3 regions of the Desemzia sp. C1 genome follow, and region 2 is predicted to be linked to each of the others. Evidence: predicted binding sites of a transcription regulator. Region 2 holds the regulator's gene; each other region holds the start of a gene.

Evidence for each region. Region 2 encodes LexA, which represses DNA repair genes until DNA is damaged. Its sites were predicted from a motif close to CNAACANNTGTTNG; they were not measured.
Region 1: the regulator LexA is predicted to act here: its motif matches at 2,142-2,155, upstream of recX (recombination regulator RecX).
Region 3: the regulator LexA is predicted to act here: its motif matches at 1,192-1,205, upstream of dnaB (replicative DNA helicase).

What each region holds. Positions count from the first base shown of each region.
Region 1 is NZ_JAJIZP010000003.1:2,647,887-2,651,175, forward strand. Features, by position in the region: gene mutY (A/G-specific adenine glycosylase) at 59-1,252, opposite strand; gene recX (recombination regulator RecX) at 1,249-2,094, opposite strand; partial or broken gene LMF32_RS13240 (glycoside hydrolase family 3 N-terminal domain-containing protein) at 2,245-3,289, opposite strand, start outside.
Region 2 is NZ_JAJIZP010000003.1:2,507,672-2,510,960, reverse strand. Features, by position in the region: gene recJ (single-stranded-DNA-specific exonuclease RecJ) at 1-534, shown strand, start outside; gene LMF32_RS12540 (adenine phosphoribosyltransferase) at 572-1,084, shown strand; gene lexA (transcriptional repressor LexA) at 1,154-1,777, opposite strand; gene LMF32_RS12530 (DUF896 family protein) at 2,003-2,245, shown strand; gene tkt (transketolase) at 2,347-3,289, shown strand, end outside.
Region 3 is NZ_JAJIZP010000003.1:1,069,673-1,072,961, forward strand. Features, by position in the region: gene LMF32_RS05640 (ISL3 family transposase) at 1-1,004, opposite strand, end outside; gene dnaB (replicative DNA helicase) at 1,308-2,693, shown strand; gene LMF32_RS05650 (adenylosuccinate synthase) at 2,880-3,289, shown strand, end outside.

The DNA.
Region 1 (3,289 bases), 140 kb from region 2:
ACAAATGCTCGTAAGGTCACAGCGAAAAAAGCTTTTATCGATATTCAAACAAGTTTGTTTATTTCTCTAAAAATTTATTTTTATACGCTGCCCACATCTTCATTTGAGGACCAGGAAAAGTATACTGATCAAAGTCTTCTGGCTTCACCCATGCACAATGTTCAGGAATAGAATCGATTAGATCATTTTTAGGGAGCTCTCCGTAATAAATAGCCATATGCCATTTCAAATGACTGAAAATGTGTGTCTCTCCAGCAATCGGCTCTTTTATCAATATCGGTTTTATTCCATAAAAAAGATCCAGTTGATCATTCAACTCATCGACCGAATAATCAGATGTTTCTTCTTTTGCCGAGACAAATTTTCCTTTAGCGAAAAACTGGCTCATCTGACTTTCTTCTAACAAAGGAAAAGTCCACATACTGGCTAACAACCCATTACTGGGGCGCTTTTCAAGCAACAATTCTCCTTTTTGATTGCTGATAACAACTCCAGCATAATAAACCGGTTCGGCTTTTTTCTTTTTACTTTTTACCGGATATTTTTCCCATGTGCCATTGAGATAAGATTGATTGAATTCTTTAACAGGACTTTTTTCAGGATGATAATTTTTCGGCGTACAAATAGTAGCCCCTAAATCCATTAAAGCTTGATTGAAGTCTCCTGGTCTATAAGGATCAATGATCTCTCTTAAAATCTCTTCAAACAGCTTACGATTTGCCGGCACCGCGATATCTGCATCAATTTCAAATAAGCGGCTTAAAATACGCATGATATTTCCATCCACAGCCGGCTCCGGCAATCCAAAAGCCATACTAGCAATTGCTCCAGTCGTATATGGACCGATTCCTTTCAATTTAATGATTTCTTTTGGATCACGCGGCATTTCACCATTGTATTCTTCTATGATTTGAATAGCCGCTTTTTGCAGATTACGGACTCTGGAGTAATACCCCAGTCCTTCCCAAGTTTTCAATAAAGTGTCTTCTTCTGCTTGAGAGAGAGCTTCAATAGAGGGAAATGTACGCATAAAATTTAAATAATATGGGATAACCGTATCTACTCGCGTTTGCTGTAACATGATCTCCGATACCCATATACGATACGGATCATTGTTTTTTCTCCACGGAAGATCACGCTTTTCTATATCATACCAGCTTAATAGAGTTGTTCGAAAACGCTCGATTTTTTCTTGAGGCCAAATTTGTATTCCATTGATTACTTTTGCTGTTGTCATACTCGTTTCATTCATTCTTCTTCCAGTTCCTTCTCGTTAATAAATTGGGTGATCAATTCACCATCAAACCCTTTTTGGTATAAATTAGTCTTCACTTTTTGGATTTTTTTGCTGCCTGTCAGTTTAGACTGTTTCCGCCAAATTTTTTCTCCATGTTTTTTCAACGCTTCATATTCGTCATCTTCTTCTTTTTCTGTATCTATATGAGTCAAAATTTCAGTGATCTCATCACTGTTAAAACCTTTTTGCATAAGATTTTGCCTAACCTTATTTGCTGTTTCTTTTGAAGAACTCTGTTTGGTTCTTTTTAACACCTTATTCGCAGCAGCAACTCCATTTTCGATTCGCTGTTCTAAAGGATATTGCATTAAAGCTTGTTCAATGATCGTGTCATGAACTCCCCGCTTTTTCAATTCTTGGCGGATAGTATAAGGTCCTTTTCCATTTAGATTAGCCGCAGTTCTTGTATAACTTTCTGCATAAGTCAAATCATCAATGTACTTCATCGTTTTTAGTTTTTCGATAGCTTTTTCTGCTGTTTCTAACGAGAATTCATGCTTCAACAAATCGTCTCGGACTTCTCTTTCTGAACGCAATGAATAACTCAAATAATTTACGGCACGAGAAAAAGCTTTGCTGAAATCATCTTCTTCCTCCAGCTGCTTTTGAAACTCTTTTGAAATTTCCATTCCTTTAAACAATACATGGTTCACTAATACTGATTCATCTATAGGAAAAGCATACTCTCCATCTAAATAAACGTTGTAGCGTCCTTTACGTTTTTGAGTTTCTATTTTTGTGATTTTGGGATTCGTTTTCCCCTCATTCTTTGGTTGATCATTGGGAATAAGTGCCAATCCCCTCACCTCCTAATCCTATTTAGTGCTCTTATTATAGCCTACCTCAAACAAATGTTCGAATCAATTCTTTTCATTCAAATTAAAAGTAAAAAAACGCTTATGCGAGAGTTGCCTCTCACATAAGCGCTCCATTAAATGATTTATCGTTTAGTAACGAGTATCTTCGAATCCACAAAATGCGTCTACTGGAGATACACCTTTGAATTCTGAACGGCCTAAGAATTTATCTACTAAAGCCTTCATTGTGAAATCTTTGTTATCATAAGCATTGATGTACGTTTGTACTTGTGGAACATCAGCTAAATGGAATGGTGATTGCAATGAAACGAAGATCGTTGGCACTTCGTGTACATAGAATGGAATATCTGGAGTTCCTTTTGAAGCTGGCCACTGGATACGTTGATCTGTATTTGGATTAACGATAGCCAAGTTGATGATCAAATCATAGTTTTCGGTTAATTCAGCAATTGGACGTTTTTGAGCATATACGTTTGCTAATGCTGCTTTTCTTTCTTCTTCAGGCATTTTCATGATTTTTTCTTCAGCAGCTTCCCAAATACTTACTTCAAAACCTTCTGCTTCAAGTAATTCTTTCATTTTAGCAGATGGACGAACATTTTCGCCAATCATTGCACCAAATCCACCTTGTGTCCCCTTAACGTCTACTAGCAATATCCGTTTTTTGTCTTCTGGAGAAATCGGGAAGATATTCTCTTTATTTTTGACTAAAGTGATTGCTTTATCAGCAACTTCTTCTGCAATTTTTGGTTTTCAGGAAGACCAATTTTAGCCATTGCTTCTTCTTTAGAAGGCAAAATTTCTGTTTTAGCTTTTTTGTGCAAGCCTAAAGCAGCTTTTGTTCCTAAAATGCGAGTCAACGCTTCTTTTAGACGTTCTTCAGTGATTACACCGTTTTTGTAACCATCCATCATCCATTGGAAGTCTTCGTCTGGATCGTTGAAGAATAAGAATAAATCAGATCCCGCAGCAATAGAAGCTGGAAGCATGTCTTTACGTTTCATAGCACCTGTTAAAGCAACCATGTGGCTAGCGTCTGTGACGACTAAGCCACTGAATCCCATCTTATCTCTTAATAAGTCTGTCAAAATGTATTTGCTCAGAGTAGCTGGCAAGTTTGCTTCTTGCACTGTTGCTTCAGGGTTGAAGTGACGTACGTAAGAAGGTAATGAGA
Region 2 (3,289 bases):
AAGGATAAAATCCATCATTCCAGTAAGAGCCACAATGTTCAAACTCGAAAAGAAGCTAAAGAATTCAAAATGGAAAATAAACATCTTGTACTGGTCGACTGTCCACCATCTATGACGATGCTTTCGTTAGTGCTGGAAGACAATCAGCTGGAGAATATTTCCTATTCTTTTTATAGTTCATCTAATGACTATTTAGAAGGAATGCCGAGTAGAGAAAAGTTCGCTGAAACGTATAAGTTTATTCGTTCTCATCAAAACATTGATGTAAAAAATCAACTGTCAATTTTAGCGAAGACATTAAATATCAAAGAAAATCGATTAATTTTCATTATACAGGTGTTTTTTGAAGTCGGATTTGTTAAAATAGACAATGGACTTTTAAATCAAATCGAAAACCCTGAGAAAAAAGATTTGACTCAAGCCCTAACTTATCAAAAGAAATTGCAACGAATTAGTGCAGAAGAAAAATTAGTGTATAGTCACTCCTGGGAAGTAGATAAGTGGCTATTGCAACAATTATCCACTGGCGAATAATATACTTATTCGACTAGTGAACGGAGGACAAACGAAAATGGATTTAAAAAATTATATTGCTGATGTAGAAAACTTTCCTGAAGAAGGAATCATCTTCAGAGATATCTCACCACTAATGGCGGATGGCGAAGCTTATCGTTACGCAACTAACGAAATCGTGAAATACGCTAAAGATAAAGGCGTAGAAATGATTGTTGGACCTGAAGCACGTGGATTTATCGTAGGATGCCCAGTTGCTTATGAACTAGGAATCGGATTTGCTCCTGCTAGAAAAAAAGGGAAACTTCCTCGCGAAACAGTAGAAGTGAACTATGGTTTAGAATATGGACAAGATACATTACAATTACACAAAGACAGCATTCGACCTGGACAAAAAGTTTTAGTGTGTGATGATTTATTGGCTACAGGCGGAACGATTGCTGCTACTATTGAATTGATCGAGTCATTAGGCGGAGTAGTTGTAGGAACAGCGTTCATCGTTGAATTGAAAGACTTGAAAGGCCGCGATAAAATCAAAGGCTATGATATTTTAGCACTTGCTGAATATTAAGATAAAAACAAAAAAATAACCTCGAGAGCTGTTCAAACAGTTCTCGAGGTAATTTTTTTAGAAAATGGATTAAGATACATGGCTGCGGTATAAACCAACCACTTTTCCTAAAATGGTTACTTCATCCAATAGAATAGGGCTCATAGAATCGTTTTCTGGTTGAAGTCTGTAATGATCTTTCTCTACGAAAAATCGTTTGCAGGTTGCTTCATCTTCAGTAGTCATTGCGATAACGATGTCTCCGTTGTCTGCACTGGACTGCTTTCTGACGATCACTTCGTCTCCATCAAGAATACCTGCATTGATCATGCTTTCTCCTCGAATGGTCAACATAAACAATGCGCCATTTTCGTATTCTAAGCTTGGAGGGATAGGGAAGAAGTCTGTTGCCTCTTCTACAGCTAAAATAGGTTCACCGGCTGTAACCGTTCCTAATAGCGGAATTTTATTCATTCCCACTCCTAATTGAGTCAATCCTTCAACGGTTAATTCGATTGTTCTTGGTTTACTAGGGTCACGTTGGATGTAACCATTTTTTTCCAAACGAGATAAATGTCCATGGACTGTTGATGTTGAAGACAATGAAACGGCTTGTCCTATTTCTCGAACTGTTGGCGGGAAGCCTTTTTCTTTTACTTGTTCATAAATATATTGCAGTACTTCTAGTTGTCTGGATGCTGGCGTTTTTTTCATAATAGGATACACCTCAATTCTTATTTACTCTTGTTGATAGAATAGCACAAATAGAAACGTTTTTCAAACAAACGTTCGCCTTTTAAACAAAGAAATGAAATAAAAGACAAAAAAATCTGCGCATTGTTTTTATAAAGCTCTTTTTCATACACAAATAGGACAATAAAGGCTGAAATATAGCTGTGTTTTTGGTATATTGGGTAAGTAAAAGAAAGGATGAATAAAATGTTGCCAAAAGATCAAATCAAACGAATCAATGAATTAGCAAAAAAATCTAAAACTTCTGAAGGGTTGACCATGTCAGAACAAGTAGAGCAAAAACAATTACGTGAAGCTTATCTAGAAGCTTTTAGAGGCGGTATGAGAAACCACATAGAAGGTATGAAAGTCATGGATGAAGAAGGAAATGATGTAACGCCTGAAAAAGTGAAAAAAATTCAAAAAGACAAAGGTTTGCACGGCAGATAAATTTAATGCAAAAAGTTCACCATTTAAGTGTAAAAAATGGTATGATATAAAAGTAATGTAAGCATTTTATTTAGTTTGAAAATTGAAAGGAATGATATTTTTTGTTCGATAAAGTAGATCAATTAGCTGTAGATACCATTCGTACGTTAAGTATTGACGGAGTGCAAAAAGCCAACTCCGGACACCCTGGTTTACCAATGGGTGCTGCACCAATGACATATGTTTTATGGAGCAGACATTTAAAAGCAAATCCTAAAAATTCTCACTGGGTAGATCGTGACCGTTTTGTTCTTTCTGCTGGACACGGTTCTATGATGTTATACAGCATGCTTCACTTAGCTGGATACAAAGTGTCGATTGATGATTTGAAAAATTTCCGTCAGTGGGAAAGCAACACTCCAGGACATCCTGAAGTTCATTATACTGATGGTGTTGAAGCTACAACTGGTCCACTTGGACAAGGTATCGCAAATAGTGTAGGTATGGCGATGGCTGAAGCTCATTTAGCGGCTACTTACAATAAAGAAAATCATACGATTGTTGACCATTATACTTACGCTTTATGCGGTGATGGCGACTTGATGGAAGGTGTTTCTGCTGAAGCAGCAAGTTTAGCAGGACACCTTAAATTAGGTAAATTGATCGTTTTATATGATTCCAATGACATCTCATTAGATGGACCGACATCTAAATCATTTACAGAAAACGTTGGTCAACGATTTGAAGCTTACGGATGGGAACACATCTTGGTAAAAGATGGAAACGATTTGGAAGAAGTTAATGCAGCTATAGAGAAAGCAAAAGCTAATCCTGATCAACCATCATTGATTGAAGTGAAAACTGTTATCGGCTTCGGTTCTCCGGGCGCTGGTTCACATAAAGTCCATGGTGCTCCATTAGGTATCGAAGGCGTTGAAGCAACGAAAAAGGCTTACGGATGGGAAGGCGAGGACTTCTATGTACCAATGGAAGCACAAGCTCGTTTTGAAGAAATGATCGTAGATCCTGGTGCGGAAGCTGAAGAAAAATGGAATAAAGCATTCG
Region 3 (3,289 bases), 1.4 Mb from region 2:
CGTTGATAAAAGTCATAGGTCACCTTAAAGGTGTCTCCTAAATCCAATAAGTAATCGACAATTCCTCGTTGTGTTTTCATTCCTTTGAATAAGCGTTGGTAAGTGTAGTCAAAGGAATGAAGATTTTTCTCTTTTTTTAAGACGAGCGGCCAGTAGTTTTTTAGCTTACGATACTTTTTCATCTCTTCTCCATCAGAGGTTCGGTAAGAGTTCATTAAGGCTACTCTTGTTTGATTCATCGAGCGACTGATGAGCTGGACTAAATGAAACGGGTCAATAATGATTTTTGCCTTGGGAAAGAGTTCGTTGATTAAAGTAAAATAAGGTGCATTCATATCAATAACGATAGTTTTAACCTTTAACCGAGTTTTGTAAGCATATCTTCCAAAATGCAGCCGTAAGGTTGTCAGTTTTCTATCAGGGAGAACATCGAGTACTTGGTGCGTTTCAGCGTCCATATAAATAAAGCTTAACTTCTTAGAGACCGATTTAAATTCATCAAAACAAAGGTTCTCAGGAAGCCATTCGGTATTCAATTTATAGTGGTTTCCTAACAACTCCAAGATTCTCGAGGTGGATGCAACACTAACATGGTGCCGTTTAGCCAAATCTTTTTCAGAAATTTTATCCGCTGCTTCAATCGCAATGGACTGTTTTGTTTGCTTTGAAATAAAACAATGACGAGCCACTTCGTCTGTTTCCGCAGAAAAGGTAGACGCACATTGCTTACAGAAAAAACGTTGTTTTTTCAAAAACAAATAAGTAGGGTAGTGAGTCGGACTGTTTAAGGTAATGCGCGATTCTTTATACCCATGTTTGATAATAGAGTACTCTTTTTTCTTCATGCCGCAGTTGGGACACCGTTCAGGTGTGTAAGTTAATGTAGCATAGAAAGCTTTAGCAGACCGCTCTTTTAGCTGAATATCTTTACAAAATTCTTTTTCAAATTGAATGTTTATATCTTTCAAATTCAGTGAAGTTCTTATAGAATGAGAGTAGGACATGTGAGATTCTCCTTTAGAGTGGTTGTGTAGTAACTTCATTCTATCGAAAATCTCCACATGTCTCTATTTTTTTGCCAAAAAAGAGTGCTAGTGATTTTTCTTCACCAACACTAAAAATTATAGAACCAATTATATTTTGGCTAGCTTAGTTTGTCTTGTGGCAAAATAATTAAACTATAAACAAAACTGAACAAGTGTTCGCTATATTGGATTGTATTCTTAATTCTTTTGAGTTAGAATAATGACAGAAAACATCGGATAGGAAATACGATTTCTTATGTGTTTGAAAGGAAGTAGAAAAACTTGGCAAATGAAGCATTCCAAGATCGTTTACCACCACAGAGTATTGAAGCTGAACAAGCAGTACTAGGATCTATCTTTTTAGATGCGGATACATTAGTTGGTGCTTTAGAGTTTATTGAAGCAAAAGACTTTTATAGACGCGGACATCAGTTGATTTTTCAAGCGATGATGAATTTGAACGATGAAAATGAAGCAATTGATATTGTTACGGTAACAAACGCACTAGAATCAAAAAATCAATTAGAAGATGTGGGCGGAATCCCTTACTTAGCAGATTTAGCGGTTGCGGTTCCTACTGCAGCTAATATGGAGTATTATGCAAAAATCGTTGAACAAAAGTCTATTCTGCGGAATTTAATCCATACCGCTACGGAAATCGTTGCTAAAGGATATGAAGAATCTGATGAGGTTGCTTCGATTTTAGATGATGCTGAACGAAGTATCTTAGAAGTTTCTGAAAGACGAAGCAGGACAGGTTTTTTGTCCATTTCAGACATCTTGAACTCTACTGTGGCTCAAATTGATCAACTGTATCAAAACGATGAAGAAATCACGGGGTTACCCACTGGTTATAAATTGTTGGATAAGATGACCGCCGGGCTGCAAAAAGAAGAATTGATCATTCTTGCAGCTAGACCAGCCGTTGGTAAAACGGCATTTGCTTTGAATATTGCACAGAACGTTGGAACTAAAACAGATGAAACAGTAGCTATCTTCAGTTTGGAGATGGGTGCTGAGTCTCTTGTTAACCGTATGCTGTGTTCTGAAGGAAGCATAGACGCCAGTCATTTAAGAACGGGTAACTTAACAGAAGAAGAATGGCAAAGTTTGATCATCGCCATGGGTAGTTTGTCTAAAGCGAGTATTTATATTGACGATACACCAGGAATACGTGTAGCGGAAATTAGAGCGAAATGTCGTCGATTAAAACAAGAAAAAGGCAACTTGGGGCTTATTTTAATTGACTACCTTCAATTGATTGAAGGGACTGGTAAAGAAAGCCGTCAGCAAGAAGTATCAGAGATCTCTCGTCAATTGAAAAAATTAGCCAAAGAATTGAAGGTTCCTGTTATTGCGCTGTCTCAATTGTCTCGTGGTGTAGAACAAAGACAAGATAAAAGACCTGTTTTAAGTGATATTCGAGAATCAGGATCTATTGAACAAGATGCGGATATTGTTGCTTTTCTTTACCGTGATGATTATTACGATCGAGAAGGTCAAGACAATGATGATGATAATAGTGAAGCAGATGAAGATAATGTTATTGAAGTCATTATTGAAAAAAACAGAAGTGGTGCAAGGGGAACAGTCAAGTTACTGTTTATCAAAGAGTATAATAAGTTTTCTTCTTTATCTTATTATCCTGAAGATGCTATCCCGCAATAATCGAAAGCTTATAAATGAACGCTCACGTTCGTTTATAAGCTTTTTTATTATTGTTTTATTGAAAATAGTTCGCTTTTGAACTGTTTTTTCAATAAAAAAGATATTAATATTCGTTTTTTATTGAATAGTAGTCTCTTTCTTGGTACACTACTAAAGGATTTTTAAAAATATGAATGAGGTGTTTATATGTCTTCTGTAGTAGTGGTCGGTACGCAATGGGGCGATGAAGGTAAAGGAAAAATCACAGATTTTTTGAGTGAAAATGCTGAAGTAATTGCTCGTTATCAAGGTGGAGATAATGCAGGACACACCATTGTATTTGGTGGAGTAACATATAAACTTCATCTGATTCCTTCTGGAATTTTCTCTTCAAAAAAAATCAGCGTCATAGGGAACGGAGTAGTTGTAAATCCTAAAGCTCTGATTAAAGAATTGGCTTATTTGCATGAAAGAGGAATCAGTACAGATAATTTAAGAATATCAGATCGAGCTCATGTCATATTGCCTTATCACATTCAATTGGATCAATTGCAAGAAGAATCTAAAGGCGAAAACAAAATAGGGACTACCATTAAGGGAATTGGTCCAGCTTATAT